Catalinimonas alkaloidigena: one gene and its partner. The protein of the gene in region 1 interacts with the protein of each later gene in a pairwise test. Links are inferred from orthologs where the notes say so. Each region holds a gene or a part of one and is shown on either strand. Other genes may lie near its edges.

Evidence for each region. The genes of interacting proteins can lie anywhere in the genome.
Region 2: the proteins of BLR44_RS00240 (region 1) and BLR44_RS08010 interact in binary tests that used the Escherichia coli proteins (3 or more experiments, as listed by UniProt). The link is inferred for Catalinimonas alkaloidigena from one-to-one orthologs.

Annotation. Positions count from the first base shown.
Region 1 is NZ_FNFO01000001.1:50,892-54,835, forward strand. Bases 634-3,502 are described here. They hold BLR44_RS00240 (ABC-F family ATP-binding cassette domain-containing protein), read right to left. Parts: upstream 3,101-3,502; coding sequence 1,166-3,100; downstream 634-1,165. Other genes in these bases: BLR44_RS00235 (type IX secretion system plug protein), read right to left, coding at 634-1,133; BLR44_RS00245 (peroxiredoxin-like family protein), read left to right, coding at 3,396-3,502. Also shown: more of BLR44_RS00235, read right to left, coding at 1-633; more of BLR44_RS00245, read left to right, coding at 3,503-3,905; BLR44_RS00250 (ArsR/SmtB family transcription factor), read right to left, coding at 3,933-3,944. UniProt on the Escherichia coli protein: Genetic data indicate it may be involved in ribosome assembly or function.
Region 2 is NZ_FNFO01000003.1:207,243-211,261, forward strand. The notes cover bases 615-3,995. They hold BLR44_RS08010 (2-oxoglutarate dehydrogenase E1 component), read right to left. Parts: upstream 3,629-3,995; coding sequence 815-3,628; downstream 615-814. Other genes in these bases: odhB (2-oxoglutarate dehydrogenase complex dihydrolipoyllysine-residue succinyltransferase), read right to left, coding at 615-770; BLR44_RS08015 (NAD(P)-dependent oxidoreductase), read right to left, coding at 3,769-3,995. Outside these bases: more of odhB, read right to left, coding at 1-614; more of BLR44_RS08015, read right to left, coding at 3,996-4,019. UniProt on the Escherichia coli protein: E1 component of the 2-oxoglutarate dehydrogenase (OGDH) complex which catalyzes the decarboxylation of 2-oxoglutarate, the first step in the conversion of 2-oxoglutarate to succinyl-CoA and CO(2).

The DNA of each region.
Region 1 (3,944 bases):
GCACCTGTTGCTTCGTCGTACTTTAGTCGAAATTCTTCTTTGGGGCGCCAGCTGGAAAGCTCGCCAAACACATAAACTTCGCCTTCGATCGGTGGAGTCAAGAGTTTGAAGTGAGCGTATACGTAATCGGCAGCGGTGTTGCTTTCACGCGTTTCATAATTCTCGATCACGAATTTCCCGTTCAGGTCTTGTAACTGGGTATAGACCGCCCGTCGTCGCGATTTGTCGGGCACCAGGTAAACGTCGACGCGCTGGTCGGTCCGGTCGATGCTGGCCATGCCAAACCCCAGAAACCGGTAGCTGCGCAGGTCGACCGTGCGGTACTCGTTCAGGCCCGGAAAGTTATTCTCCCCGCTGAAATACTGGTAGTCGAGCGTTCGATCGTTCGGGTCTACGTAGAGGGGCGCCAGCTTTAAGGCATTGTCCCACCGTCCGTTTTGCCGAACAAATGTCTGCATGTTTACCTGAGGATTGACCAGGTTCAACTGTGCGTAGTTGATGATAAAGTCCACCTGTTCGTTGGTTGCGCGCTGGGTTACGTCGGCCGAAAATTTGACGTCGGCCCGGATGCTGACCAATTCTTCGTAGACCGAAAAACGGCGGGTAAGTACGATGTCCTGTTCGTTGTTTTCCCGATAGACCACCACGACGTAGTTGCCCGAGACTTTCACGGGCGGGAGCGTCATGCTGTAATGCACGTAGGGCATCCGCGTATTGATGGAAATCTCGTAGTTAGTGATCTGAAACTGGTTGTATTCGAACATGTAATCCATGTCGAACAGTTGCGATTTCTCCCAGTTCGCATCGCAATGGATCAGTTTGAAATAGTAATTGAAGTACTGATCGCCCAGTTCGTCGAACTCCAGCATCAGTGCCGGCGGATTTTGCAGCGGGATCACCGGGTTGCTCAGCATCTGCTGGGCGTCGTTAGGGCCGGTGGTCAGCGGGTACAGCAGCGGAGTGCGAATGCGCTCTTCGTACGTGTAATCTGCCAGCCGGAGGGTTTTGTCCTGCACGGCACCCGTGGCCGTGACGCGGCCGTTTGCGTTGGTACCGGAGCCGGCTTGTTGCGCCACCGGAACGCACGTGCTGATCAAAAACGGCAGAGCCAGAAGGGGGAGAAGTCGGATCATGAGAAAAGGGTGCAACAAAGAAACGAACGTGTTTACGATCCTATTTTCTTTTCAAGCGCTTCAATCTCCAGCATCAGCTTCTCCCAGGCAGTATTCTGCGTGTCGATACTCTGTTGCAGGCGTTGGTAACGTCCGTTAACGGTGTGCAACTGATCCGGGTTGGCGTAAATGGTCGGGTCGGCCATCTCTTCTTCCAGTGTGGCTTTCTGACGTTCCAGCTCTTCGATTTCTTTCTCCTGCACTTCCAGCCGACCCCGCAGTTGCTTCAGCGTACGACGCGCCTCCTGGTGTTCTTGTGTATCGGCGGGGGAAGCGGTTTTCTGCGGCTGCGGGGCAGGCGCAGGAGCGGGCGGTGCGGAGGCGCGCTGCGCTTCGCGCTGCTGCTGCCAGTAGAGGTATTCGTCGAAGGTGCCCGGATATTCTTTGATTTCGTGCTCCTCGATGTACCAGATTTTGTTGGCGATGTGGCTCACGAAGTGCCGGTCGTGCGAAACGCACACAAAGCTGCCTTCGTATTGCTGCAGGGCCTGAATCAGGATGTTGACCGATTGCATGTCCAGGTGGTTGGTCGGTTCGTCCAGCAACAGAAAGTTGGCTTCCGAGATCAGCGTACGGGCCAGTGCCACGCGCGACTTTTCGCCTCCCGAAAGGACCTTGATTTTCTTAAACACCTCATCGTCTGAAAACAGAAAGCACCCCAGCACGGTCCGCAGTTCCATCTCGGTTTTGCCCGAGCCGGCCTGTTTCAATTCGTCGAGCAGGTTATTTTCGACGTTGAGCGATTCGAGTTGGTGCTGCGCGTAAAACGCCTGAATGACGTTGTAGCCCTCGTTGCGCTCTCCCTGCACCTGCTCGCCCCCCGACAGAATGCGCAGCAACGTTGATTTCCCCCGGCCGTTGGCACCGACGAGCGCAATTTTGTCGCCACGTTGCACCATCGCGTGCGTGTGCTGCAAGATCACTTTGTTGCCGTAGGCCTTCGACACATCTTTCAGTTCGATGACCTGCCGCCCCGAAGGCTGCGAAAAATTGAAGCGGAAATGGACCCGAGCGTTTTGATCGACGACGTCGTCGATGGTTTCCATGCGTTCGAGTGCTTTGACGCGCGATTGTACCTGCCGTGCCTTGGTAGCTTTGGAGCGGAACCGTTCGATGAAACGTTCCGTCTGGCGGATTTTCGCCTGTTGGTTCTCGTAGGCGTTCTTCTGAATTTCGTTGCGCAGAGACTTTTCTTCCAGGAAGAACGAGTAGTTGCCCGGATAGACGTTGAGTTGCTGTTGCGCCACTTCGACGATCATGTTCGAAACGTTGTCGAGAAACTGGCGGTCGTGTGATACGACAATGACGGCTCCTTCGTAGGTCGTCAGGTAATTCTCCACCCATTGGATGGACGGAAGGTCCAGGTGGTTGGTCGGTTCGTCGAGCATCAGGAGCGAAGGCTTTTGCAACAGCAGCTTGGCCAGCATCACCCGCATACGCCATCCGCCCGAAAACTCGCGCAATGGGCGCTGCAACTCGTCGGTCGAAAAGCCCAGCCCTTCCAGAATGGCTTCCGCGCGCGCCTGCATGGTATAGCCATCGAGCAGTTCGAACTCCTCCTGCAACCGCGTCAGTTTGTCAACCAGATGATCTTCGTAGTGCTTTTCCATCTGGTGCAGCACGTTGTCGATCTGTCGCTGTACTTCCAGGCCGCGCTCAAATGCCTGCATGGCGACCAGCAGAATGGAATCCTCCGTCTGGTAAGAAAGCAGGTCCTGGTTCAGGAAGCCGATGGAGCAATCGTTCGACATCGAAATCGATCCGCCATCGGGCGAATATTCGCCGGTGATCAGGCGCAGTAGGGTAGACTTGCCGGCACCGTTCGGGCCGATCAGACCAATGCGATCTTTGGGTTTGATGTGGAGCGAGGCCCCGTCGTAAAGCGTGCGGCCGCCAAAATGAAAGGACAGGTCGTTAATAGCGATCATACCACGAAGTTACGCATTGGTGCGCGAACCCATTGTACGCGCGTGCTAATTCGCCTTTGGTACGAAGCGTGTCCGGTAACTTCAGGAAAAAGTACGGCCGATGCCTACGGAACCAACCGACCGAAGCCGGTCCGTTCGCGCAGGATCACCGTTGCTATCCGCACGTGCGAAGAGCAGCCCAGCCTGCTGACCCTTGCTAAAAATGGTAGGAGGGAAGAGAATACTTCCGAAAGGAGAGAGAAGCGGTCGGAGTGCACACAATCTAGTACTTTTAGTCGCCTATCATCCGACCCTTATGTTAAAACCTGGTACTGTTGTTCCTGATTTGGTACTGCCTTCGCTCGATACGCCCGCATGGCATCTGACTGCCGAACGCCCTGCACATTTCACCATGCTGGTGTTCTACCGCGGGTACCATTGCCCGATTTGCCGGAAGTACCTGCACGATCTGGAAGTTTATATGCCGGAATTTCGCCAACGCGGTGTCAATCCTATCGCGCTTAGTTGCGACGTGCAGGCACGCGCGCAAATGGCCCGCGACGAGTGGTTTCTGCCCCACGTCCCCATTGCCTACGCACTGCCTCCGGAAACGGCCCGCAGTTGGGGCCTTTACCTGTCGCGCGGAAAAACTGCCTTCGAACCAGCGCTTTTTAATGAGCCCGGCATTTTCTTGCTGCGTCCTGATCGCACACTCTACGCAACATTTGTCCAGTCGATCGCCATGATGCGCCCGGCTTTCGATGATATGTTGCGGGCGCTGGATGTTATCATTCGGGAGGATTACCCGATTCACGGCGAAGCGTGATCAAGTACGAGAAGCGAGGTGTAAGGCTTAGCTCAGTTC
Region 2 (4,019 bases), on another replicon or contig:
ATGCGTCCATCGACACCGGTACCTTTCACGGCCTGGGGATCGATGCCTTTTTCGGCCAGGATCTTTCCGGCCGCGGGCGACGGATGGCCTGTGGCGTATGTTTTCTCGCCGGAAGCCGCGGGCGCTGAGGCAGTCTGGGCCTGCGGTGCCGCCGGAGCAGCAGCCTTGCTGGCACCTCCTTTGGCTTTGGCTTCGATGGTGCAAATCAGGTCGCCGATCGAGAGCGTGTCACCCTCTTGCGCCTTGATGTGCAAAATACCTGCCGCTTCGGCGTTGAGTTCGAACGTGGCTTTGTCCGACTCAATCTCGCAAATCACTTCTTCAAACTCTACAAAATCTCCCTCCTGTTTATTCCAGGTCCCGATGGTGACCTCCGTAATGGATTCTCCTACGGCCGGAACGCGCATCTCGAGGACCTTTCCTGTCCCGGCTGCTTCTTCTGCTTCGCCGGTCGAATCTCCGTAGCCTTCTCCCTCGGTTGCTTTCGCGCTTTCGTTTTCGGCCGGCTGTTCGTCAGAACCACCCGCCTGGCCGTCGGTATCGATGGTGCAGATCAACGCATTGATCTCCAGCGTATCGCCTTCCTGGGCTTTGATGGTCAGCGTACCCGCCACCGGAGCATTCAGTTCGAACGTGGCTTTGTCAGATTCTAATTCGCAAAGCACTTCATCTACTTCCACATGGTCGCCGTCCTGTTTGTTCCAGGTCCCCACGGTTACTTCTGTGATGGATTCCCCGACAGCCGGGACTTTTACTTCTTGCAAACTCATTCGTGAGTAGGTTAGTTAGATTTTATAGAGTGATAGATTTTCGTTCAGGCAAACGCACGATCAACGATTTGCGCCTGTTCCTGGGCATGGACTTTGGCGTATCCGGTGGCCGGAGAAGCACTGACGCGTCTGGAGATCAGTTCGAGGTGGCGCTCACGGTACATCCGCAGCATGTACGCCCACGAACCCATGTTTTCGGGTTCTTCTTGCACCCACACCAGCTCTGTTTCTTTGGCGTAGCGCGACACCAGGCGTTCGATCTGTTTTTTCGGGAACGGATGCAGTTGCTCGATCCGAACGATGGCGACGTCTTTCCGCTCATCCTGCTGCTGGCGCTCCAACAGGTCGTAGTAGACCTTGCCTGAGCACAACAGGACGCGTTTCACCTGGCTCGGATCGTTTGCATACGCGTCGTCGTACACTTCCTGGAAACGACCACTTGTAAAGTCGCTGATCGGCGAAACCACTTTCGGGTGACGCAGCAACGATTTGGGCGACATCACGATACATGGTTTGCGGAACGGCCATTTTACCTGACGGCGCATCAGGTGGAAGAAGTTCGCCGGCGTGGTGACGTTCGCCACCACGATGTTATACTCGGCCGAAAGCTGTAAAAAGCGTTCCAGGCGCGCGCTGGAGTGTTCCGGTCCCTGCCCTTCGTAACCGTGTGGCAACAACATAACAAGGCCGTTCATCCGCTGCCATTTGGTTTCGGAACAGACCACAAACTGATCGATCATCACCTGCGCCCCGTTGGCAAAGTCGCCAAACTGTGCTTCCCAGATGGTCAGGGCTTTCGGACGAGCCATGGCGTAGCCAAACTCAAACCCGAGCACGGCATATTCCGACAGAAACGAGTTATAAACCCGGAACATTTCGCTCTGCGACGGGTCAATGTGGTTCAGGCTGTAGTATGCCTCGTTGGTTTTCGCGTCGTGCAACACCGCATGGCGGTGCGAGAACGTACCGCGCTGCGAATCCTGTCCGCTCAACCGTACGGCGTGCCCTTCCAGCAGAAGCGAGCCATAGGCCAGCAGTTCGCCGGCTGCCCAGTTCAGTTCCTGACTCTCGAAAAACATCTGCTGCCGCTCTTTCAGCAGCTTGCTGACCTGCTTGAGGGGCTTGAAGGCTTTCGGAAGGTTCACCAGGGCTTCGCCCACTTTGGCCACGACCTCGTCCGAAACGAACGTCTCGGGCGACTGCTCAAAGTCTTCGGGTGTGGAGCGACGCAACTCCTGCCACACCTGCTCGGTTTTCTGGTAAGAGTACGGCAGCGGCTGCTGCTTCACCATGTTGAGGCGATCTTGCAGCAAGGCGCGGAACTCTTTGTCCATCGACTTCGCCAGTTCCGCATCTACGTCCCCCCGGTCAATCAACTGCTTGTTGTAGACTTCGCGTGGGTTCGGATGTTTGGAGATGACATTGTAGAGCGTCGGTTGAGTGAACTTCGGTTCGTCGCTTTCGTTGTGCCCGTGCCGACGGTAGCACACCATGTCGATGAAGATGTCACGGTTGAATTCATGACGAAACTCGGCGGCTATTTTAGAGGCAAACACGACCGCTTCCGGATCGTCGCCGTTTACGTGAATCACCGGAGCGTCGATCACTTTCGCCACGTCGGTACAGTAAATGCTGGACCGGGCGTCGTCGAAGTCGGTGGTAAAACCCACCTGGTTGTTGATCACAAAGTGGATGGTGCCGCCGGTATAGTAGCCCGCCAGCTTAGACATCTGTGCTACTTCGTAAACCACTCCCTGCCCCGCAATGGCGGCATCGCCGTGAATGAGGATGGGAAGAATTTTATCGAAGTCGCTTTCGTATTCTGCATCGCCTTTGGCGCGCGCAAAGCCCTCTACCACCGGGTCGACCGCTTCCAGGTGCGATGGGTTCGGGGTCAGTTTCAGGTATACTTTTTCGCCGGTCGGGACTGTTACCTCACTGGAATATCCCATGTGGTATTTCACGTCTCCATCGCCCATGGTCAGGTCGGGCGTGGCGTTGCCTTCGAACTCACTAAAAATGTTTTCGTAGGTCTTACCCATGATGTTGGCCAGCACGTTGAGGCGACCGCGGTGCGCCATGCCGATCACGATCTCTTTCACGCCCAGCGTGCCCGAACGGGTGATGATGGCATCCAGCGCCGGGATGGTCGTCTCTCCCCCTTCCAAGGAAAAGCGTTTCTGTCCGATGTACTTGGTGTGCAAGAAGTTCTCGAACACAACCGCTTCGTTCAGCTTCTCCAGAATGCGCTTTTTCTCTTCCAGCACCGGATTGAACTCCAGCGCTTCTTTTTCGGCTTTGTGCTTGAACCATTCCAGTACGCTGGGCTCCCGAATGTACATGTATTCGAAGCCTACCGTGCCTTCATAAATATGCTTCAGAGCGGCAATGATGTTGCGCAGCGAAGTACGCCCGATGCCCAGTTCTTCCCCGGCATCAAACTCGGTATTGAGGTCCGCGTCGCTCAGATTAAAATCCTCGAGATCGAGGAGGGCTCTGCGGTCGCGGCGCTGCCGCACCGGGTTGGTTTTGGAACGCAAATGTCCACGCGAGCGATACGCGTGAATCAGCGCCTGTACCAGAATTTCTTTGTTGCTGATGGAATCCACCTGGCCGGTGCCGACCGAAGGGCCTACCGGTTCAACGCCGAGTGCTGCGCCATTAGCGCCCTTCTCGTGCCCACTACTGCCGTTGCCGTTGGTATGCGGCGTCTCTTCACTAAATTGTTTTGAAAACTCGAACCCTTCGAAAAAACGCTGCCAACTGATGTCAACGGAGGTAGCATCTTCTTTGTAGCGGAGGTAAAGCTCGTCGATGTAGCTTACATCGGCGTTGCTGAGGTAGGAATAACTATCCATGATAATGGTGGAAAAATTGACAAGTCCGCAAAAGTAGTGGATTGAAAAGTCAGATTAAAACCTAGTAATCGATTACACAAATATACCACTCCTCTAACGGTAGCTTTTAGTAGAATGTTCGGTGCAAAGTACGATTTATTTTACATCTCCGTCCCGAAAGCATAATCTTTCAGGTAATGATACGGCGGGGTCAGGTGCCCCCTCTGCGCAATCGTCGCACGCTGGATAATACCCGTCGGATCGTCCAGCAGCAGGGCCGGCAGTACGTTATCGATCAACTGCCGACCGAAGTCACGCGAGGCATCGCGCGGTAATTCGCAGGGGAGATTGTCGACGGCCATCACCGTTACGTGTCGCTCGTGCGAGAAAGGCCGCTGCACCGTTCGGGTTA